4 regions of the Pseudoalteromonas sp. SR45-4 genome follow, and region 2 is predicted to be linked to each of the others. Evidence: predicted binding sites of a transcription regulator. Region 2 holds the regulator's gene; each other region holds the start of a gene.
The links. Region 2 encodes sigma-54, which starts transcription at its own class of promoters, with help from an activator protein. Its sites were predicted from a motif close to GTTGGCACGNNNNTNGNNT; they were not measured.

Region 1: the regulator sigma-54 is predicted to act here: its motif matches at 1,837-1,855, upstream of H5058_RS16070 (EF-hand domain-containing protein).
Region 3: the regulator sigma-54 is predicted to act here: its motif matches at 2,956-2,974, upstream of H5058_RS04865 (BON domain-containing protein).
Region 4: the regulator sigma-54 is predicted to act here: its motif matches at 2,423-2,441, upstream of H5058_RS04100 (BON domain-containing protein).

The regions. Positions count from the first base shown of each region.
Region 1 covers NZ_JACJDO010000048.1:15,369-21,304, reverse strand. Annotated here, with positions in the region: gene H5058_RS16090 (amidohydrolase) at 1-553, opposite strand, end outside; gene H5058_RS16085 (EF-hand domain-containing protein) at 677-913, opposite strand; gene H5058_RS16080 (hypothetical protein) at 921-1,157, opposite strand; gene H5058_RS16075 (hypothetical protein) at 1,313-1,540, opposite strand; gene H5058_RS16070 (EF-hand domain-containing protein) at 1,568-1,801, opposite strand; gene H5058_RS16065 (HAMP domain-containing sensor histidine kinase) at 2,112-3,569, shown strand; gene H5058_RS16060 (hypothetical protein) at 3,571-4,113, shown strand; gene H5058_RS16055 (sigma 54-interacting transcriptional regulator) at 4,116-5,465, shown strand; gene H5058_RS16050 (DUF1543 domain-containing protein) at 5,490-5,936, shown strand, end outside.
Region 2 covers NZ_JACJDO010000001.1:95,229-101,164, reverse strand. Annotated here, with positions in the region: gene mgtE (magnesium transporter) at 1-785, opposite strand, end outside; gene H5058_RS00490 (HPr family phosphocarrier protein) at 933-1,205, opposite strand; gene rapZ (RNase adapter RapZ) at 1,249-2,094, opposite strand; gene ptsN (PTS IIA-like nitrogen regulatory protein PtsN) at 2,116-2,568, opposite strand; gene hpf (ribosome hibernation promoting factor) at 2,573-2,860, opposite strand; gene H5058_RS00470 (RNA polymerase factor sigma-54) at 2,887-4,380, opposite strand; gene lptB (LPS export ABC transporter ATP-binding protein) at 4,450-5,175, opposite strand; gene lptA (lipopolysaccharide transport periplasmic protein LptA) at 5,172-5,717, opposite strand; gene lptC (LPS export ABC transporter periplasmic protein LptC) at 5,707-5,936, opposite strand, start outside.
Region 3 covers NZ_JACJDO010000007.1:5,428-11,363, reverse strand. Annotated here, with positions in the region: gene fldB (flavodoxin FldB) at 1-216, shown strand, start outside; gene H5058_RS04880 (DUF2147 domain-containing protein) at 280-726, opposite strand; gene H5058_RS04875 (tRNA1(Val) (adenine(37)-N6)-methyltransferase) at 779-1,477, opposite strand; gene srmB (ATP-dependent RNA helicase SrmB) at 1,553-2,779, shown strand; gene H5058_RS04865 (BON domain-containing protein) at 3,035-3,355, shown strand; gene H5058_RS04860 (YgiQ family radical SAM protein) at 3,495-5,672, opposite strand.
Region 4 covers NZ_JACJDO010000005.1:110,249-116,184, reverse strand. Annotated here, with positions in the region: gene secF (protein translocase subunit SecF) at 1-143, shown strand, start outside; gene suhB (inositol-1-monophosphatase) at 423-1,226, opposite strand; gene H5058_RS04105 (LiaF domain-containing protein) at 1,497-2,162, opposite strand; gene H5058_RS04100 (BON domain-containing protein) at 2,477-3,040, shown strand; gene H5058_RS04095 (YqaE/Pmp3 family membrane protein) at 3,113-3,271, shown strand; tRNA gene H5058_RS04090 (tRNA-Ile) at 3,578-3,654, shown strand; gene H5058_RS04085 (5-carboxymethyl-2-hydroxymuconate Delta-isomerase) at 4,005-4,334, opposite strand; gene H5058_RS04080 (winged helix-turn-helix domain-containing protein) at 4,490-5,936, opposite strand, start outside.

The DNA of each region.
Region 1 (5,936 bases), on a different contig from region 2:
GGGTGTTTGCAGTAATACCCGCAAGCTCTAGGGCTTTGCTATTTACCCAAATAGCGTGGCCATCAATTCTCGATAGTACAATAGGGCGATCGCTCACTACTTTGTCTAAATCGGCAGCGGTAGGAAACTGCTTTTTTTGCCACAGCTCTTGATTCCAGCCACGGCCAATAATCCAACCTTGTTTGTTATTTGCAAATACCTTGAGTTTATTAGTAACTTCATCAATAGAAAGCGCACCGCGTAAATCTAATTGTGACAGGTTATTACCTAAACCAATAATGTGACCGTGTGCGTCAATTAAACCCGGTAATAGCGTATTGCCATGAGCGTCAATAAGCTTGGCATCAGGAAAGCTATTTTTTAGCGTATCGCCGCCAAGTTTAACTACTTTACCGTTTTTTATAACTAAAGTAGAAAACTGCTGCACTTCACCTTTGTACAAAGGTGTGTAGCCGTTGGCGTTGTAAATAACTTTAGTTTGCGCAACCGCAAGGCTTGAGCCTGCGCAAAGGCAAGCGAGTAGCAATGGTTTGATTATTTTTTTGAGTGGCATAGTGAGCTTATTTTTATTGTTAATGGCTTTAACATAACAAACTCACTTTTATAATACCAACCACTTGAGGTGGTTGGATTGTTATTTGTGCAGAGTAAGTCAGTTAATTTATTGGTAAATTAATTACTGACTTGCATAAAGTGTAAATTCGCTTAAAGAAAGGTGGCCGTCTTTGTCTTTATCGTAACTTGCAAAACGAGACCATAGGGCAGGGTCACTGGCTGTTTCTGCTCGGCTTAATAAGCCGTTTTGGTTACGATCAAATTTTTCAAATTGCTTGGCAATGTTATTGCTGCTGGCAAAGCTTGGTGTGCTACAAACACTAAGCGCAACGAGCGCTATATAGCTTATATTTTTCATAAATTACTCAGTAGAGGTTATTCGTAAGATAATTTTTAAATTCAACCAATGAAATTTTATTATCTTGGTTTTTATCCCATTTGCTAAAGTTGTTTAGTAAGTGCGGTTGAGCCTCAAGCTCATGGTGAATTAAATAGCCGCTTTGATCTGTATCAAGGTGATCAAAACGTTGCTTTACATCAAGTGCTAATGAATTAAAGCTTAGTAATAATAAGCAACTAACTAAACAAGCGCGTATCTTCATGGTGCTCCTTCGCAAAGCTCATTTTAATGTCATTCGTAATAAAATAAAGTACTTGCCATAATTTAACGCCCAACATTAAATCCATTTACACACTCCCTCAGGGGTTATAGCAAATACTTTTAATTAATTTTACAAGACCAAACTTGAATTTAAACTTAAGGCTTAAACGCCTCAAACTCTTTTTTAGAGATCATTTCATCGTTATTTTCATCTAAATCAGAAAACTGTTTCATTACTTCTTTATCTTTTTTGGCTTCGGTAATAGATATTTTTCCATCCATATTTTTATCTAAAAAAGCAAAACGAGCATTAAACGATGAAGCCAGGGCAGTAGCACTAATAACTAAAAACAGTAACGAAAATGCGGCTATAAGCTGTTTCATAAAAAACTCCTTTGGTTACTAGGTTAGTTACTTAATAAACTGTTTAAACTCATCTAGCGACAACTGACCATTTTGATCAGTATCTATTTGTGAAAAGTTTTCATGAAGTACGGCGTCCTCACCAGCTTCAGCTTCGCTGAGAGTACCGTTACTGTCTTTATCAAGTTCATTAAAAGTAGCTTGTACATCCATTGCCAGCGCGTTAGCGCTCAAAAAGCCTAGCGCAACGATTGGCATAATAATTAAAAAGCGATTACTCATGGTCATTTCCTTATAAGATAAACTTAGATTAACTATTACAAAAACGATGCCAATTATTTTTGCCGTTTAAATTCAGTTGCTTATGGTTTTTGGTGTTATAGGTTAAGCAAGTTTTACAGGTATCTGTGTGTTTTTTGCAACGAAATTTGGCTTATAAATAAAGAAGCAATACAAATCAAAGAGTTGAGTTGTTGCTGTTTGGCAACAGGCAGCTTTACAGTACGAATAACAGATATGTAAATTGATTCAGCTAGTGTATAACTTAAACGCTTAATAATAGGCTGTTTAAAGTTACTAAAGGATGGATGCAATGCCAGCAATGATGGCTGAAAAATACAAAGCAATACTTAATTGGCGCCCTAATTTAATTAGCCAGTTTGTAATGAGTATGCTGCTGTCGTTATTACCCTTATCGTTAGTGGTTATTGTATTTTTAAATGCGCTTAATAAGCAGTTAGCTGTAACTCAGCAAATTGTTAGTAATAACTACCAAGTAACTAAATCGTTTAATATTTTAAAACAAGAACTCAATAGTTTAGAGCGCGCTACTCGGCAAAATTGGGTGCTAAAAAGTGAGTCACTCGATACGCTCATAGTTGATAAGTGGCAAGTATCGCTACAAAGTATTGAAGATCTTACACGTATAGCGCCCAGTAAAAGTCACACCGCACAATGGCAGCGTTTAACGAATACTCTGCAACTAGCACACACTCAACTTGTTGAACAAAAACAACAGCAGGTAGCCTTGTTTTTACCTATTAGCGATTTACTCGCCGAACTTACCTTATGGTTACGCGATAAAAGCGAAACCCAAATTACTAATAATCAAAAAGAAATAGCGCAGTTACAAACTTCATTTATTAACTGGCTGGTGGCGCTAATTCCGCTAACACTCTTAGTAGGAGGCGGTTTTTTGTGGCGTATAAGTGGCCGCTTAAAAAGCCTGACTAAAATTATTGGTAAATTAGGGCAAGGTGACTGGCAACAAAAAATAGCCGTGCAAGGCTCAGCAGAGCTAGTTGAATTAGGTAATAAATTACAATGGGTGCAAGCTCAGTTACATATACTTGAGCAGCAAAAAGACACCTTTTTACGCCACGTTACCCACGAACTTAAAACACCTCTAGCCTCAATGGTCGAGGGCACCGACTTGCTCAGCGATGAAATAGTTGGCCCTATAACTAAAGAGCAACGCGCTGTACTTGAGCTTATTAGCCAGTCTATGGTGCGCCTTCGTACTATGATTGACAGCCTACTTAGTTATAACGCGATTCGTACTAGTAAAGACAGCGTAAGTGAGGTTGAGTTTAATCATTTAATTAATAAAATTAATAGTCATTTTGAGCACCGCCTAACAGCCCGAGAGCAAACCCTTATTTGGCATAACAACTTACCTAATAAGGCGCTTGCGTTACCTGGGGAGTTAATTGAAATGATTTTAGTGCAATTAATTTCTAATGGCTTAAAGTTTTCACAACACGGGCAGGCAGTATCTATAGCGTTAACCTTTGAGCACAGTAAGCTAAAAATGGCGATAAGCGACGAGGGATGCGGAATTAAAGAGCACGAAAAAGCACATGTTTTTAGCGCATTTTATCAAGGTAAGCATAGCAAAAATGTTACGCTACAAGGCAGTGGCTTAGGCTTAACTATTGTTAAAGAGTCAGTAGAGCAATTAAACGGACAATTATTAATAGAGCAAAATGAACCCCAAGGTTGTCGATTTTTAATTACGCTTCCCATAATAACAAATCAAGGAGTTAACTAGCATGACCTCGCGTTTAATGGCTATTTTATGTGTGTGTGGCAGTGCCATCATTTTATCGGGGTGCAAAACTAATAACCCCCAACAGCAAGTGGTTGATAGCCCAGTGGCGCAAACTCAAACTAAAGTAACGAGCGATAAAAACAGCCAGCCAAGCCCAAAGCCTCGGCCTAAAAGCGATCCTATGTATCCCCCTGCGGAGCAAGTAATAGCCTGGCATGCTAATAAATGTGGTGGTTTTAAGTTAACCCCAGATAACAAAGATTTTGTTGGCGAAAAAGAACTAAAAAACTTTTTTCAATTTATGTGTTTAAACACTAGTAGCGATCCTAATACGGTAATGAGTAAGTTACTTAAACTTGACCAAGCTTACTATTGGCCAGACGATATAAAACAGTATTTATGGCTACAAAAACAACAAGTAACACTACAAATAAATGCTAAAAAAGAGCAGCAAGCACTTAATAATAAAATGCAACAAACGCTCTCGTCATTAGCAACCATAGAGCAGCAACTGTTATTACGCGAAGAAACTAAGGAGCAGTAGTTATGCCAGCAATAAAACCGCAAGGTGCAAAAGTATTATTAGTGGATGACGATGCCAGCTTATTAAAATTGCTCGCTATTCGTATCGAATCAAAAGGCTACGAGGTTACCACCTGCGAGAGCGGCCTAACTGCGTTACAAATATTAAAAAGCCAAGTGTTCGATGCCGTAGTAACCGACCTGCGCATGGACGAAATGGATGGCATGGCACTGCACCGCCAATTGCAAAGCCGCTATCCGGCATTGCCCGTTATTATGATGACAGCGCATGGCTCTATTCCTGATGCGGTAGAGGCTACCAAACAAGGCATTTTTGCATTTATTACCAAACCAATAGATAAAGACGAGTTATTCGACAGCTTAGCAAAAGCGATAGAAATACACGGCGTAAATGCCGATGAAATAATACCCACTAGCAATATAGTTACCCGTAGCGGCGCTATGCTACATTTGCTAGAGCAAGTTAAACTGCTAGGGCCAACGCAAGTTAACGTATTAATATCGGGAGCCAGTGGTACGGGTAAAGAGTTATTAGCTCAAGCTATTCATCAGCATAGCCATGTAAGTAAAGGCCCATTTGTAGCGATAAACTGCGGCGCAGTACCGGGTGAACTGCTAGAGTCAGAATTATTTGGTCATAAAAAAGGCTCGTTTACTGGGGCAATAAAAGATCACCAAGGACTGTTTCAACAAGCTGAGGGAGGCACCTTATTTTTAGATGAAATAGGTGATATGCCGCTTAATTTACAAGTTAAGTTACTGCGCGTATTGCAAGAAAAAACCATACGTCCAGTCGGCTTTCAAGAAGAAATAGCCATAGATGTTCGCATTGTATCGGCAACTCATAAAAACCTCCCCGAAGCGATTATAAATCAGCAGTTTAGGGAGGATTTATACTACCGCTTAAACGTGGTTAATTTAAAACTCCCTCCTTTGTGCGAGCGTCGCGAAGATATAAGTCTACTTGCACAATACTTTAGCGCCAGTATTGCAAAGCGAATGAAGCAAAGCGAAAAACACTTTGCCAACGACGCCATGCACGCACTCGTGCGTTACGACTGGCCAGGTAATATTCGCCAACTTCAAAACGTGGTAGAGCAAGTTGTAGCACTTACCCCAAGCGAAGTTATTTCAGAGCATTTAGTGCTAAGTGCATTAAATAGCAACGAAAAAAATGTAGAGCCATTGTCGCTAAACGACGCTAAAAAAGAATTTGAACGCGACTACGTAATAAACACCCTTAAAATGGCTGGTGGAAATGTCGCCGAAGGCGCAAAACTAGCTAAACGTAACCGTTCAGATTTTTATAAACTGATTAAAAAGCACAATATAGATGTTGATAATTTAGCTTAAATAACCAATTTATAGGAACTAAACATGCAGTTATTCATGGTGTATTTAGGTGGGCGAATTCAGGGCTGTCATATAGAAATGCACGACATTCGTTTTGTAGTTGGGCAAAACATTGAGCAAACCTATACTAAATTAAAAAGCCAATGGGTGGGCGACAAAAACAGCGTGCATATGGATAGCTACATGGCAATTAACCACATAGATGGTTATAAAGTTACAGTAAGCGACACGCCAGTTGAGCAAACTAAACAGCTTTACTTTGTAAACTTAGGCGCCTACAGAAGCGATTTAATGGCTGAGCAACACGACTTTGCACTGTATGTAGCAAGCAGTAGTCAAGAGGCCAAACAGCGCGCTAAAAACGATTTACTCGCTGGCTTTAGCCATATTCATAAAGATGATTTACACGACGTAGACGATTGCTTTGCAATAGATTTACTCGACAGCCAGCTTAGTATAAAACTGACCCCA
Region 2 (5,936 bases):
TCTGCGTCTTCACGAATTACATCAACAATGTCATCGATAGTAACACGGCCAAGTAGCTGGGCGTTGTCGTCAACTACTGGGGCTGATATCCAGTTATGACGTTCAAATAACTGCGCCACTTCGCTTTCATCCATCGAAATAGGAATAGACTCACAGTCTTCATCCATCAGGTCGTGAACAATTTTTTCGGGCGAATTGGTTAGTAAGGTACTTAACGATAAAGCGCCTAAAAAACAGTTATGCTTATCGACAACGTAAAGGTCGTCGGTACCCTCAGGGAGTTCGCCGCGCAGACGAATGTAACGCAGTACCACATCTAGGGTTACATCAGGGCGAATGGTTACTGTATCTGTGTTCATCAGCGCGCCAGCAGAGCGTTCCTGATAGGAGAGTGCTTGCGTAGCACGTTCTCTATCTTGAATGTCCATGGCGCTAACCACGTCTTTATAAACCGTGTCAGGCAGGCTTCGCAGTACTTCACCTAAGTCATCGTGGCCCATGTCTTCAGTGGCAGCAGCAATGTGCTTAGGTTCCATTTGGGCAATAATGCCTAAACGTACATCTTCAGAGAGTTCTTCAAGGACATCACCTTGTACATCTGGATCAACTAATTGCCAGAGCAGGCGACGAACTTTATGTGGTGATGATTCTAGTAAAAGTGCGGTATCACAAGGAGCTGTTTTTGCCAGCATGCGCCTAACTTGAACAAACTGGCCACTATTGAGTGACTTGGTCACTTGTTGTAATTGTTGTAGTGGATAGTCTTGTTCGAAAGTTTCGGGCATTGGCGTCCTTAATTTATTTTTATAACGTTAGGGAAGAAGTTAGTCATTAACTTCGTTCAGTTTATCTTACTTTTTTTAGCCAAACTAGCTTAAGGTTTCACTAACCCTATATTTTAGCTCGTTTACTTGGTTTAAATAAAGTGCCTACTATTCTTGTTCGTTAAAGCGCTGCGCTATTAATTGGCCAACGGCATGTAAAGCATGCTCTGCATCGGGTCCTTCGCACACTACTTTTACTTCTTTACCTTGGCTGCTTTCTAGTAACATTAAAGCCAGTACGCTATCGCCAGCGGCTTCTTTTTCATCTTGAAATAAGGTAATAGATGCGTCAAATTGTACCGCTAATTGTGCTAATACGGTAGCAGCTCTAGCATGCAGGCCTAGCTTGTTTTTTATTAAAAATGTATTTTCTAAGCGCATAAGATACTCTACTTAAGCTGAACAGATGATTATTTAAATTGAATTATTTTTCTTGCTCGCGATGGCGAATTTTTACATTAGGGTGAGACATAGCAAAGCTTTCACCAATTGTTTGCGCTAAATAAACTGAGCGGTGCTGACCACCAGTACAACCAATAGCAATGGTTAAATAACTGCGATTATTACGCTCTAGGTGTGGTAACCACGTTTGTACAAAGGTTTGAATTTGCCAAGTGAATTTTTGCACAATACTATGACTAGCTAAATAATCTTTTACAGGTTGATCTAATCCAGTTAAAGGCTTGAGCTCCGGTTCCCAGTGTGGGTTTGGTAAAAAACGCGCATCAAAAACATAATCAGCACCTTTGGGAATACCATGCTTAAAGCCAAACGACTCAAAGGTAATGATAAGCTGTTTGTCTTTTTTACCGAGTATGGTTTCACGCATAGATTCAGCAAGTTGATGCACACTTAAATCGGTTGTATCAATGACATGATCAGCCTGCGTTACGAGTACATCGAGTAATTCTTTTTCTTTTTGTATTGCTAAATCTAGCGGTAGCGAATCAATCGAAAGCGGGTGCAAACGACGTGTTTCTGAATAACGGCGGATTAATGTTTGATCGTCGCTATCTAAATAAAATAACGTTGGTTTAGCAAAGTCGGGCAAGTACTCAAGAATATCGTTAAACTGCTGCTGGTCTTTAGGCAGGTTACGCACGTCTATACTAACGGCTATTTTATCGTAGTTATCAGAGACACTGCGCACTAATGAAGGCAGCAAATTTACCGGAATATTATCTACACAATAGTAACCTAAATCTTCTACAACACGTAAAGCAACTGACTTACCAGAACCTGATCGGCCACTTATAATAATTAATTCCATTTACCACCCCTTTATTAGTAACTAGGATTGATTCAAAATAACTTGGTATAACGCTTCATCAGACTTTGCCGCACGCAATTGCTTACAAAACTCTTTATCGTTTAGTTTATCAGCTATTGTGGCTAGTGTTTTCAAGTGCTGCTGGTTATCGCCATCGGGCACTATAAGCGCAACAAAAATATCAACTGGACGATTATCAATTGCATCAAAATTAATAGCGGTTTCGCTTATTAAAATTAAGGCAAGAGGCTCTTGTGCCCCGCTCATACGGCCATGTGGAATTGCTATTCCTCGGCCAATACCGGTACTACCTAACTTTTCTCTTGCCAATAAAGCAGTGAGAATATCTTGCTGAGGTAAATACGGCATTTTTTTATGCGCGAGTTCACTGATGAATTCTAAAATTCTTTTTTTACTATTAAAAAGGACCACAGCTTTGCTGCAGTCCTGGCATATAAGTGAGCTTAATTTCATAGTGTTAGTGTCGAGCAAACTTCTCTTTGTGTTTAATTACTTGACGATCGAGTTTGTCAATCAACGAGTCAATGGCAGCGTACATATCTTGGTGTTCGGTCGATGCAAATAGCTCAGCGCCACTTACAAAAATTGTTGCTTCAGCTTTTTGACTTAATTTTTCTACATCGAGAATAACATGCACATTAGTTATGTGATCTGAGTGTCTTTGCAGCTTTGCAAATTTATTATTTACATAGTCTCTTAATGAGTCTGTAATGTCTACATGACGACCAGTTAAGTTTAGTTGCATCAGCATTTTCCTCTTTGTTGTACGTCTTAAATCAAGCTTTTACGTTGATTCGACGGGGGAATAGCCAGAGATTCGCGATATTTTGCAATTGTCCGTCTAGCTACTTTAATTCCTTGCTCAGCCAATATATCTGCAATCTTGCTATCACTCAATGGTTTGGCTAAGTTTTCTGCAGCTATCAACTTTTTAATCAAGGCACGTATGGCAGTTGATGAACATTCGCCACCATTTTCGGTGCTTACATGGCTTGAAAAAAAGTACTTAAGCTCAAAAATGCCACGTGGAGTGTGCATATATTTTTGCGTAGTGACCCGTGAAATAGTCGACTCGTGCATTTCAACTATTTCGGCAACATCGTTTAAAACCATAGGTTTCATGGCTTCTGGGCCATGTTCAAAAAACGCTTGTTGCTGCTTAACAATACAATTAGTTACTTTCAGGAGGGTTTCGTTTCTACTTTCTAGGCTTTTAATAAACCATTTAGCTTCTTGTAAGTGCGAGCGAATAAATTGGCTGTCACCGCTGGATTTTACTGTACGAGACATAGCCGCATATTGGCTGTTAACACGTATTTTTGGCATGCTATCTGGGTTTAGCTCTACCACCCAGCGGCCTTTTATTTTTTTAACAGACACGTCAGGTATAACGTATTCAGACTCTTCTCTGACAATAGTATCCGCAGGCTTAGGATTAAGCGTATGAATAAGTGTCATTATTTCTTTAAGCTCTTCTTCTTTGAGCTTAGTTTTTTTCATTAACGTACGATAGTCGCGAGCAGCGAGTAAATCGATATGATCAGTTAACACCATTTTTGTTTCGTTAATATAAGGGGTGTCTTTATCAAATTGATTTAATTGAATGCATAAGCATTCTTGCAAGCTGCGAGCTGCAATACCAACAGGATCAAATAATTGAATGCGCTTTAGCACTGCTTCTATTTCATCTAGTTCTACTTCGTGTTCGTCGTCAGTTTCTTGGTTAAAGCTTGCTAAAAGGTCTTCGCAACTGAGGGTTAAAATACCAGAGTCATCTACGGCTTCAACGATAGCTATGGCAATAGCTTCGTCGGTAGGGCTAAAAGGGGTGAGCTGTAATTGCCACATTAAGTATTCATGCAGGGTTTCGGTTGATGCACCTTGATAAATAGATTCATCTTCAGGCATTGGCCCTGATGAAGAGGCAGGCGCTGCGCTCATATATTCATCCCATGATACATCCATGGCCATGTCGTCGCTTATGGTGTCTTTATTTAGTGCTTCGCCGCTATCTTGCTCATACTCGCTTGGGGTGTCGTCAGCAGAGGCGCTAACAGTAATGTCATCTGCTTTTTGCTCGTTTTTACCTGCTGATTCTTCCGTGTAATCTTGTTCATCAACTTCAAGTAATGGGTTGCTATCAAGTGCTTCTTGTATTTCTTGCTGGAGATCCAAGGTACTAAGCTGCAATAAGCGAATAGCCTGTTGCAGTTGCGGAGTCATTGTAAGTTGCTGGCCCATGCGCAGCTGTAATGATTGCCTCATTTATCTCTAACAATCCTTATAAATTGATATGATTAATCTTAGCAGATGCTTATAGTAATAACATAAATATTACAGTTTGAACTGCTCGCCTAAATAAACATCACGTACTGTTTTATCGTTTAATACAAATTCAGGAGTACCAGATGCAATTAGCTCCCCATGAGAAACAATGTAGGCTTTTTCACAAACATCAAGGGTTTCCCTTACATTGTGGTCGGTAATTAGTACGCCAATACCACGATTTTTAAGGTGTTCTATAATTTTTTTAATATCGAGTACTGAAATAGGATCCACGCCAGCAAAGGGCTCATCAAGCAATATAAATTTAGGATCTGCAGCTAAAGCACGTGCTATTTCTACGCGGCGACGTTCACCACCAGATAGCGCCATACCTAAGCTGTCGCGAATATGTTGCAGGCTAAATTCGTCCAATAAACTATTTAGGGTTTCTTCCCTGGCTTGTTTATTTAGTTGCTTACGCGTTTCTAAAATAGCCATTAAATTTTGATACACAGTGAGCTTTCTAAAAATAGAAGATTCTTGTGGTAAATAACCAATACCTAAACGAGCACGGCTGTGCATAGGAAGTAAGGTAATATCGTTATCATCAATTAATATTTTACCTTTGTCGCTAGGAACTAAGCCTACAATCATGTAAAAGGTAGTGGTTTTACCTGCGCCATTTGGGCCAAGTAAACCAACAATGCTGCCAGCTTTTACTTCAAGTCCTACATTTTTAACAACTTCACGGCCTTTATAGCTTTTTGCTAATAGCTCTGCTTTTAATGTACTCATGGCTGACCTTTATTGAGTTTTTGTTCTTTTTTTACGTCTATAGGCACTAAAATAGTGTGTACCCGATCAGTTGAGTTTTCATCTTTTTCAGCACTTATAAGCTGTTGCTCTATATCGTAGGTGATGCTTTTAGCCGTAATTTTTTGCCCAGCTTGAGAAATGTTTGCATCTCCTACCAGGGTTAAAAAACGTTTCGCTACATCGTAACGTACTTCGTTAGCGCTGGCGCTCATGACAGTACCATCTGCTTGCTTTTCTTCAAAATATGCAGGACTGCCCGTGGCAATTAATAGTTGTTTATTATCGCCAAGTTCGTCGCGCTTATGTACTTCTAAACGATCGGCGGTGATACGACGATTGCCGTGAATTATCTCGACATTTTTTTCAAAAATACCAACGTTTTCTTTTAGTTGACCTTCTTGTCGGTCAGCACTAATAGAAATTTGATTAGCTAATGGGGAAGTACTTTGCTCTGCCGCATTACTATTAAATACAAGTATAAGCGATGGAATAATAAGTATTTTTGCAAGGTTATTGGTCATAATATAGTGTTCGCGTATGGTTAATTAGTTTTATCACCTCGGTTGTTAAATTGGCTTCAAGGCCTTTACCGGTGATCTTTAAATTCGGTCCAGTTATAATAACGGGCTGTTCGCTGCGCATAGTGAGTAGCATTATATCTACTTGAATATTGTCGGCGGTAATTTTGTCTATCATTGCGCCATCAATTAAGTTTTGGGCAGTTACATTACCCTCTAAAA
Region 3 (5,936 bases), on a different contig from region 2:
ATGCTACACGACGAAATAAGTCCGCAAACATTTACCCAGTTAGGTTTTTGGCCAAACGACAATAGTTACGAGTTTGAAGCATCTAAAGCACTCACCGAAGACGGTACACACTTTGTTGGTTTAGCCCTTGATGAAGACAGCCAGTACGAGCTAAGCGACGAGCGTATTGCCACTTGGGTTGAACAGGTAATGACCGAGTACAGCGAAACCCTGTAATACTGTTTATTATTGTTGTACTTGTAAAGCGCAGCCACACTGCGCTTTAATTTTATTGGCTAACTACTCTACTCTTAGCCAATATTGGTTACGATAAAAAAAGCCAATATAACCACGCACTTCTAATTTTTCACCAGCATCTTGAGTCGTTAAGCGCACTGTATAGCTTTTACCGTTATTTGGGTCGAGTATTTGACCGTCTTCCCAACTACCATCACCGCTATCAATCACATTATCAATAATGGTCATGCCTAATATGGGCTGATCTTTTTTATCGCCCGAGCACTGCGAGCACACTGCATTTTGCTTATCTTTATTTAATAATGTTTCAATGGTGCCGCTTAAAACCCCGTTATTTTCAACTATACGGACATACGACTTAGCTTCATTAGTGTCTTCATCAATGGTTTTCCAAAGCCCAACAGGCGTCATACTGGCAAGTACGCTCTGCGTTGTAAAAAATGTAGCGGCTAAGGCGCTTAATAATACTGATTTAGTTCGTTTTTTCATTATAAGTTTCCTGTATACATATAAACTCATCATACCAGCACTGTTTACCACATTACATCTTCAAATAAAATGCTTTGCATAGCGTAATATAATCTTCGCTATAGTTGTTTTCATTATCTTTTATACACAAAGCTGATTCCACAATGCTCTGGTTTATATAGCTAAAGGTCATTAGGTTTCGGCTAATCGCTTTATTTGGCGTCGCCTTTACTTGGCAATGAGTATTTAAAAAAAGCCCGTTTTGAGTAGCAAGTTCAATAAACACCGCAGCCTCTGTAGTGGGTAAAATTAAGCTAAAGGTTGAGCCTGCATGACTGAGCTTTTTAAAAGCACTAATTAGCTCAGCAAAACTTAAACCATCTGTATGGCGCGCAATATTACGCGCCTCATTATTACCTTTTAAACTGTGATTAAAATACGGCGGATTGGCTATCACTACATCAAACGGCTGCGCGCTGTTAAAAGTTTGAATGCTTTGCTGGTGCACCTCTATATTTGGCCACGGGCTAGCGGCAATATTTTGCAACGCTTGTTGGTAAGCATTTTTATCAACTTCTACCGCCGTTATAGTTAACTGGGGGCTGCGCTGTTTGCACATAAGCGCCAGCAATCCCGTGCCTGTACCTATATCGAGCAAGCTGTTGACATTACTTAAATTAGCCCATGCTCCAAGCAAAATACCATCGGTTGATACCTTCATTGCACACTGTTCGTGCGCAACTTTAAATTGTTTAAATGCAAAACCAGACATTTTTTCACCTTTTCATTCACCAAGCAGGCGTAACCGAGTATAATTAGTGCCATTGTCCTTTATTTTTGACACTCTATGCAATTTTCTGAATTTGATCTTGATAACAAGCTACTCGACGCCATTAATAAAATGGGTTACGAAACGCCAACCAGCATTCAACAACAAGCTATTCCTGAAGCACTTCAGGGGCGTGACATTTTAGCATCTGCGCCTACAGGTACAGGTAAAACAGCCGCCTTTTTAATTCCGGCTATTCAATATTTATTGGATTTTCCGCGTCGTGATCCTGGTTTTGCGCGCGTATTAGTAATGACGCCAACTCGTGAGCTAGCTTATCAAATTCATGAACAATGCGAACTACTTGCTAAACGTACTAACCTTAAAATTGGGGTAGTAACAGGCGGTATTAACTATGGTACGCATAAAGAGATTTTTGAAAAAAATAATGACATTTTAATCGCCACCCCAGGGCGTTTAATGGAATATTTAGAAACCGAAAACTTTCATGCTGAACACGTAGAAATGCTTATTATTGATGAAGCCGACCGCATGCTAGACATGGGCTTTAAAAAAGAAATGAGCCGTATTTGTGACGAAGCTAAAAATCGTCGTCAGTGCTTTTTATTCTCAGCAACCCTTGAAGGCGACAGTGTTGAAAGGTTTGCTGAAACAACGCTAAACGATCCAGCATTGCTTGAAGCCGAATCGTCACGCAAAGAAAAGGCTAAAATTCACCAGTGGGTACATTTAGCCGACGACTATCATCATAAACTTGAGCTGTTAGTTAATACCCTTAATGGCCCAGACGTAACTAAAGCCATAGTGTTTGTTAAAACCCGTGAGCGTCTTGAAACGCTAATTGGTGAACTAACAACTAACGACGTTAAAGCAGCCTGGTTACGCGGCGAAATGCCGCAAGACAAACGCATGAAAGCGATGGAAAACTTCCATAGCGGCAAAACCCGTATATTAGTTGCTACCGATGTAGCGGCGCGCGGTATCGACGTGGCTGATATTAGCCATGTAATAAACTTTGACCTACCACGCACAGCCGATATATACGTACACCGTATTGGCCGTACGGGCCGCGCTGGTAAAAAAGGCATCGCTATTTCACTGGTTGAAGCGCACGATATTGGCATTCTTTATAAAATAGAGCGCTATATTGAGCAAAAACTTAAACGCCGTGTTATTAAAGGATTAGAGCCAAAGCATAAAGAAGCTAAGCCGCCGGCTAAAAAGCGTAAAGATCCGGTTAAAATGAAAGCGAAGAAAAAAGCTAAGGTAAAAAAGAAAAAGTAACTTAAGCGCATACTGTAAGTAGTATTATGTTAGCCGACAAAAATGTCGGCTTTTTAATGCCTGCTCCCCCCATAACTGCATGGTTTAGGGCTATGTAATCTCTACTTAGTTTTATGTAACTATTGCCCACCTGAATTCCCACTTAATAAAATAGCCTTTATTTTCAGTACATTAAATATGGAACGATAATTGTAACTACCATGGTAACTCCGCCTAATTTGGCTACCCGATTAATTGCAATGTAAGGATATGATTATGAGCCGTTTAAAATTAACTATCGCTTTAGTATCATTTTGTTGTTTGTTTTTATTAGCATGCGCTACAAAAGTGAGTGCTACAACAAATATGGTTGTCGTTAGCAGCCTGGCAACCCAACCTAACTTACAGCAATCGATTACCCACACTTTGCGTACCAACCCCAATTTAGCGCTAAGCGATATTCGCGTACAAGTTAAAAATGGCGAAGTAGATTTATACGGTAAAGCGCAAACAGGTTTTGAGCGTGCGTTGGCACAAAAGTTTTTAGAAAATATGGATGGCGTAAAAATCATTCGTAACAAAATTGATATTATTTAAGTTTTACTTAAATAACTTACATAAAAAATGCCGCTTATTGCAAAATAAGCGGCATTTTTTTCAGTGCTCATATATTCAGTAATCAAGCCCAAGCTTAGTAATAAGCCAAACAGGCTAACTACTTTTTAAGCTATGAGCTCTATTTAGCTCTTTGGCGATTACTCGCTACCTTTGGTTTTGTATTGGCCTTATGAAATTGGCTAAAACCAGTATGGCGCGTTAATGCTGGGCGCCCACCTCGACTACTTCCTTTTGCAGCTCTTTCGTCGCGCCCTTCTTCTGGCACTAAGCAATTTGGCGCTTTACCTATTAGGTTAGCTTTACCCATTTTGCGCAGTGCTTCGCGGATCATTGGCCAGCCCGCAGGATCGTGATAGCGTAAAATTGCTTTATGTAAACGACGCTGGCGCGCACCTTTCGGCACAGGTACTACTTCGGTATTATTTTTAATATTACGCAGTGAGTTCATCTCGGTATGATAAATAGTGGTCGCATTTGCCATTGGAGATGGGTAAAAATTTTGTACCTGATCAAGCTTAAAGTCGTTCGACTTAAGCCACAAAGCCATGTTTACCATGTCTTCGTCTTTAGTACCCGGGTGCGCCGAAATAAAATATGGAATTAAATACTGTTTTTTACCCGCTTCTTTTGAGTACTTATCAAATAACGCTTTAAACTGATCGTATGCTCCCATACCTGGTTTCATCATTTTTGATAATGGTCCATCTTCGGTATGCTCTGGCGCTATTTTTAAATATCCACCTACATGGTGAGTAACTAATTCTTTAACGTAACGTGGATCTTGCACGGCTAAATCGTAGCGTACACCCGAGGCGATTAATATTTTTTTAATGCCTTTAACTTCACGGGCTTTTTTATACAGCTCAATTGTTGGCGTATGATCGGTATCCATATGCTTACATATTTCAGGGTATACACACGATAAACGTCGACAGGTACTTTCTGCTTTTTTGCTGGTACAACCCAATTTATACATGTTGGCTGTTGGGCCACCTAAGTCAGAAATAACCCCGGTAAACCCGGGTACTTTATCTCTAATTTGCTCAATTTCTTCAATTATTGATTCTTGCGAACGGCTTTGAATAATCCGCCCTTCATGTTCGGTAATCGAACAGAAACTGCAACCACCAAAACAGCCTCGCATAATATTAACTGACGTTTTAATCATGTCGTAGGCAGGTATTTTTGCATCCCCGTAGCTAGGATGAGGAATACGTTGATACGGCAAACCAAATACAGCGTCCATTTCATGTGTTTCTAGTGGATATGCTGGGGGATTAACCCAAATAGAACGATCGCCGTGGCGCTGAAAAATAGCACGAGCACAACCTGGGTTAGTTTCTTGGTGCACAATACGAGAAGCATGTGCATACAATGGCTTATTCACACTTACTTGCTCAAACGCAGGTAATTTAACGTAGGTTTTTTCCCATGGCTTAGGGCGCGCTGGCTGAATAGTAATAACCTTGGCGGCTTCGGCTTTTAAGTCTATACCTGCTTGTTTAAATTCTGATTTGCTACAGCCAACATCATCTGCGCCATACGGGTTTGGAATTGGATCAATTTTACCTATTTTATCAATAGCGGTAGAGTCACTGCCACGCCAGCCTGGTAACGGCTCTTTACGAATAACCGCAGTCCCTCGTACATCTTGAATGGTATCGGTACTTTCGCCCGCTGCAATACGATGAGCAACCTCAACCAGTGGGCGCTCCGCATTACCATATATTAAAATATCGGCTTTAGCGTCAAACAAAACACTACGACGCACTTTTTCTTGCCAATAATCGTAATGAGCAACACGGCGTAAACTTGCTTCAATGCCACCTAAAATAAGTGGTACATCTTTATACGCTTCGCGGCAACGTTGTGAGTAAATGATTACCGCACGATCAGGGCGTTTACCACCAATATTGTCTGGCGTGTAGGCATCATCATGGCGCATGCGTTTTTCAGCTGTATAACGGTTAATCATCGAGTCCATGTTGCCAGCGGTTACACCAAAAAATAAATTGGGTTTACCCAGCGCCATAAACGCTTCTTTAGAGTCCCATTCTGGCTGGGCAATAATACCCACTCTAAAACCTTGCGCCTCAAGTACTCGGCCAATTACTGCCATCCCAAAACTAGGATGATCTACATAAGCATCGCCACTAATAATAATTATATCGCAGCTATCCCAGCCAAGTGCATCCATTTCTTCGCGTGTAGTAGGTAAAAATGGTGCTGTGCCATAACACTCTGCCCAATACTTTGGGTATGAGAATAAGGCGCGCTTAGCTTTAAGTGTGCTCATAAAGTTGACCGTTTAATAACAAAAGGCGCAAATTATACCCTATACCAACCTACCTTGATAGAGCACTACTTTGCTGTGCCGCGCGGTTTTAAAGTGAAGTTTCGTTATTTTTTAATACTTATACACCTAAATTAACTATTACTTTTTATAGGTTGTGGCTAAATATCTAGCTCAATTAAAAAATAGTTGCTATAAAATTAACCTCGAAAGTTAAGCACACCCGAGTTAATATGCTAAATTAATAATAAGTTATGAGTTTGTAAC
Region 4 (5,936 bases), on a different contig from region 2:
CATTGTTATTTGGTGTGTTTATTGGTACTTATTCATCTATTTACGTTGCCAGCTCAGTTGCTATTTCACTTGGCGTAAGTAAAGAAGATTTAATACCAGAAGTGATTGAAAAAGAAGGTGCTGATCTAGACGCTATGCCGTAATAGATTTGTGAGCCGATATTAACCGCCCATCTGGGCGGTTTTTTATTGTCTGCACTAAAGCGAAGTATTCAATACATTAACTATCACTGCTTTACTCTTAAATAAAACGATGCCATTTTATTCGTGGTATTAACACTTATCATACTGAAGCTGCGCTAAAGGATAAAAAGCGAGATACAAAGTTAATTGTTTAACTAAGCAGTTTAATCGTCATAAATAATTTTTTTGCAGACAACAAAAAAGGAGCCTAAGCTCCTTTTTTAAACCATGCAATTTTTATTAACGAAGTAATGACTCAGTTAATACAGGGCGAATTTCGCGAATTATTGCTTGGGTTAGCTTAGGTGCGCCACAAATAATGTTACCACTATTGTTATAGTTTACGCCGCCAGCAAAATCTACAACCATGCCGCCAGCTTCTTTTACTAATAGCTCGCCTGCAGCAGTATCCCAAGGTTTTAAACCAATTTCGAAAAAGCCATCAACGCGTCCAGCAGCCACATAAGCCATGTCTAGCGCAGCAGAGCCCGCACGACGGATATCAGCAGTATGTACGAATAAAGCTTTAAACGCTTCTGTGTATGCATCTAGGTGTTGTTTTTGCTTGAAAGGAAAGCCAGTAGCTAAGATTGAACCGCCTAAATCAACTGTTTTAGAAACGCGTAAACGTTTGCTATTAAGTTGTGCGCCTTGACCACGAGAGGCAGTGAAAAGCTCACCACGAATTGGATCATAAATAACGGCCTGGTCTAAACGACCTTTTACTTTAAGTGCGATAGAAACCGCAAAATGAGGAATACCCTTGATGAAGTTAGTTGTGCCATCAAGCGGGTCAACAATCCATTGGTAATCTGCATCCTTACCTTTATGCTCGCCTAATTCTTCACCAACAATGCAGTGATCAGGGTAAGAGCGTAAAATGGTGTCGCGAATTATAGCTTCTGCTTCTTTATCAATGTTAGTCACTAAATCGTTAGTGCCTTTTTGTTGAACTTCAACTTTTGATAAATCTTCACTTGCACGAAGTATAATTTTGCCTGCGTTACGCGCAGCGCGAACCGCAATGTTTAACATTGGATGCATGGTATTACCTTTGGGTTGTAAAAGAACGTTTATATATTTTAGCTGGCGTATTTTAGCGACTTTTGCCATAAAGTAAACAACAAAGCCTAAATACTTTTGTTTGTTTTTTGTACTTGCTTGATGTGCAGGGCGTTTTATACAAATTCAGCATTGATGAATCTGCAAAGTGTTTTTTAAATGTGTTCTAGTGCTTTAAAAATTTAGCATGTTTTTTACTCTTTAACCTGGGTCTAAGTTAAAAGCTATGAACATGCTTTTATAGGTAGTACATCACATCGGAGTACCACTTTTACCACCAAGTTGGGTTTTTAATTGGTTAGCAAAGCTAATAAATTTTTCTTTAATGGTTCGCTTAATTTTTATTTCTACCGAGCCCATAATAGCCTTTCCCTCAATATGGATGGTCGGCCCTTGATGCTTGTTAAGTGCCACTGTTTTATTTTCAACACTACTAACAATGCTAAACATTTTTGATACTACATTAACGTGTTCTGGTACGTATATTTCATCACTGCCAAAAATACAGTTAACATGAATCGTTACCTCTTGGTGGGTAAAAACAGCATCAGTAAAATCAAGTACTACCGAGCCCATAAAGTTAGTCAGGTAAATGTTTTTAGGCACAACCCATTGGCCGCTTCTTTCATTGGAGCCTAAAATACTGCGTAATGTAAAGTCACTCTGGCTAGATTGTTGAGCGCTGTAATTGGGTGAAAATTGCGAGTGCTTTTGGGCATTATATTGCTGATCAGTATTAAGGGTTAAATCCTCAACTAAGCTAACAAGGACTTCATTATTACTTGTAGCCATTGCCTCATCTAAACGCCTTTCAAATGCTTCAACAGAAATAACTCCGTGGCTGTAATTATAAATTAGTTGATCAATCACTTCTTCGCGCACTTGCTCTTGCGGGCGGTCTGTTATTTTTACGCTCATGAGGGTATTCCTTTTATTTTACTGTTGTCACTATATAAGCAAAGCATATACCAAAAATATTATTTTTATTAATCAGCTTGTTATGTTTTTATCCTATTTACGACTTTGTTATATTAACGATCCATTAACCAAAATGGTAATTATCTAGTTATTTTCACTACTGAGAACTTTTTACCGATAAGTCGGTAAAAAAGTGATGTGTACAAAGTGAAGTTATTTTATATTTAACCTTAAGTTTATGATTTTACTTATTTATTAAAGTTGGCCTAAAGCTGGCATTAGTTAAAGTGTCTTTAATCAAAAGGAGAAAGATTATGAAAACATTTAACAAATCTATCATTGCGGCGTTAGTTTTAGGTACTACGGCTATGGGTGCTCAAGCGAGCAGCTGGGAAAATGAAAGTAAAGATGCTTGGATTGATGGTAAGGCTGAAACAGTGCTTCTTATGAACACTAATCTCAATAACTTTGACATCAACACTGATGTAAAAAATGGCAAAGTTATACTAACAGGTAAAGTTAATAGCGAACTCGACAAAGAGCTAGCAGAAGAACTTGTACTGAGTTTAGATGGCGTAACCAATGTTGATAACCAGCTTACTGTTGTGAAAAGCATGAACAGTAAAAGCCATGACAACATGAAAGATGATGATGGTAGCGGCTTAACCGACGCTAAAATTACCACAGTCATCACAACGCGTTATTTATTTAACTCAGAAGTTGGTGGTACAAACATTGATGTAGATACTGACAAAGGTGTAGTTACTCTTACCGGTACAGTGAACTCAGATGCTGAAAAACAGCTTGCAGTAAAAATTGCTAAAAATGCTGAAGATGTTCGCGACGTAGTAGATAAATTAACGATAGTTGCAAAGTAATATAGTATTTATAAAACCCAGCTTTGCTGGGTTTTTGCTTATAATTTTTTGTTTATAAATAAGGAAGTATTTATGGATATTATACGTATTATTTTTTCAATCTTACTGCCACCACTGGGAGTATTTTTACAGGTGGGTTTAGGCTTACATTTTTGGATAAATATTTTACTCACGTTGTTTGGTTACTTCCCTGGAGTAATACATGCAATCTACATTATCGCAAAAAAATAATTCATTTCTGTTTGTCGCGTAATATAAGCTGTAAGTTGCTTGTTTAAAGCTTAATTTTTAAATTACGCGATATACAGCCTTCCATTTCATTTTTACTTAGCTGCCAGTATTAACCCTAAATTCTGCAAATTTTAATATTACACCCATAAAAAGATTACTATTTAAGCAGTTAGACCATTGATTGTTAAAATAAAGACTTTTGCTAGTGACAAGCCCCTAAAAACTTTTTATACTGCACCCCGCTTTAGTCGCTATGTGGCTAAACGCTTCTTAAAAAATTAACTGTTTACAGTTATACAAAAAGTTGGCCCCTTAGCTCAGTTGGTTAGAGCACACGACTCATAATCGTTAGGTCCCCAGTTCGAGTCTGGGAGGGGCCACCACTTTTAAATATACCCACTAAAAATCATTCCAATCATTAACTAATGAATAGCTCTATGTTGTGTTAATTACACTTTAAGTATATTTGTGACTGTCTCATTATAAAATAATAAATAGAATTGTTTTACGGCAATAAAAAAACCCTAATTAGGGTTTTTTTACAGAGTACTTATTAACGCTTTTAAGCTAATACCTATATTATTAATAACATGATCATTCTGGCTTATTAAGTAGCTAATTAATCCCGTTAGAAATAACCTGTAGGTCACTATATAAAATGACCTTGGTTAGTGATTAAGCTATTTTTTGCTGCTAGAACTGTTCACTAATTTAATGAAACGGCTAAAATAAATTAATTTTTGCGGTAGATCTCATGTTCGATATCGTAAATATTAACGCTTAAGCTGTCTGATGCTCTGCAATAGGTTTTTAAACACTCAAGTAGTTGCTCACTTAACATTTGTTTTTGCTCAATAGAACGCCCTGCCAAAATGTGTACCGCGATATGTATAAACCCCGACCTGCCTGCGCCCAGTAGATATTGCTGATAGGAAATAGCGCGTGTTTTTATGGTTTCTAAATCAAATAGATTACTTTGGAAAGCGGCGTTGTGAATTTTTTCTACAAGTACTTGTGGTAATACAGGGAGGTCTTCTGAGTGTTCAATAATAATGTGCGGCATTTAGGCGTTCCTATTATGAGTTACTACATGTGTGAACCTTATTATACCAAATACCAGGTTACTCGCTAACCCCTGGTCGAGTGAATTTTATAGCTAAAAAAAATTAAATCATGACACTGTAGCAATCAGGTAATCGTAATGAACAATTATGTTGCTCAGGGTAAATACTTTGCATCTATTCGCTTAATATCTATTTGCGGAGATTTATAAGAGGTATAAATTAACCAACCAGCGGTAGCAATATAAGTTAAGCCAGATGTTCTGCTAAATGAACGCTCAGGTAGGCGTATTATGTCGTGATGACTCGCTGAGGCAAAGTCATAGTAACTTAAGCGATAGTCGCCCTGCGCTACATTAAAGTAATACACGCGTGACAGTGCTTGTGTTTCGCCTTCTTGGTAGTACCAGGATGTATGATTAGATAAATTAATAGACGCAACGAGGAGTTGCGCATGTTCGCTACCAGGGGGCTTGATCCAGAGTTGCTTGGCGTCGGGGTTGGCAAATATAAGCGCACCTTGCTTATCTTCATAGGCATATAAGGTGGATTGTTTAATCACTTGTCCTAGGTTGTTTCCTTTTAAATCAAAACGAAATACATGCTCACCATCTGATACTAATACGTTGGTGCTATCATGCGACCAACTGGGTTTACCATGGCTACTAAAATTGGTTGTTAATGCGGTACTGGTTTGCGAGTTAAAATCATAAACGTAAAAGGCATGCTTGCCTTTTTTTGCTACTACAAACGCAATGTAGCGTCCGCTTGGAGACCAAATAGGGCTGTAAATATTCGTTTTTAACTGAGTTAATTGCTTGCGAGCGGTACCATCTTTATTTGCTACCCAAAGCTCTTTAGATCCAGATTCATTCGATACAAATGCTAACTTACCGCTGCGTTCATTATAATCAGGAAAGCGAGTATTAAAGTGCGTAGATAAAATGGGGAAGGGTGAACTTGCCACTGCGTTATTAGTTGCTACTCGCATTAATGCTGAATCAGTATTCCACTGATGAAAGTATAGGCTCCCATCTTGTGCATACTCAGGGTAGCTTAAGCCGTCTACGTGGGCGTTTGTTAGTGTTTTAGTGGTGAAATTATAAAAATAGCCTTGTCGTTTACCTTTTTTAATCCCTGAAAACACCAGTAAATCTTTTTTAGGGTGCCAATCAACACCTTTAATTTCAACAAACCCAGATGTTAACTGTTGGGCACTGCCGGTATTAATATCGACTAAAAATAGCTCTTCAAACCCGGATGGTAGATTACGCGATACAACGAGTTGCTTGCCATCGGGTGAATACACCACAGACTCGTCATAAAACTGGCAATTATTAGGGCAAGGCACTTGTGTGATTGCATGCGGACTTGAGTGTAAATCGACTAAATTAAGCTGAGTTTGATTTACTTGGCTATTTTTATTGCCGCTAATAAATACTAATTGGCTATCTGTAGCGTTGATATCTAAATCGCTACTGAGGCGATTACCACATTCACCAAGGGTTACTTTTTTTGCGTTTGCGAGCGTATATTTTATAATTTTACAACTGCTGCCTGCGCCGCGTTGATAATAAAATAGCTGCTCACGGTCATGACTAAAA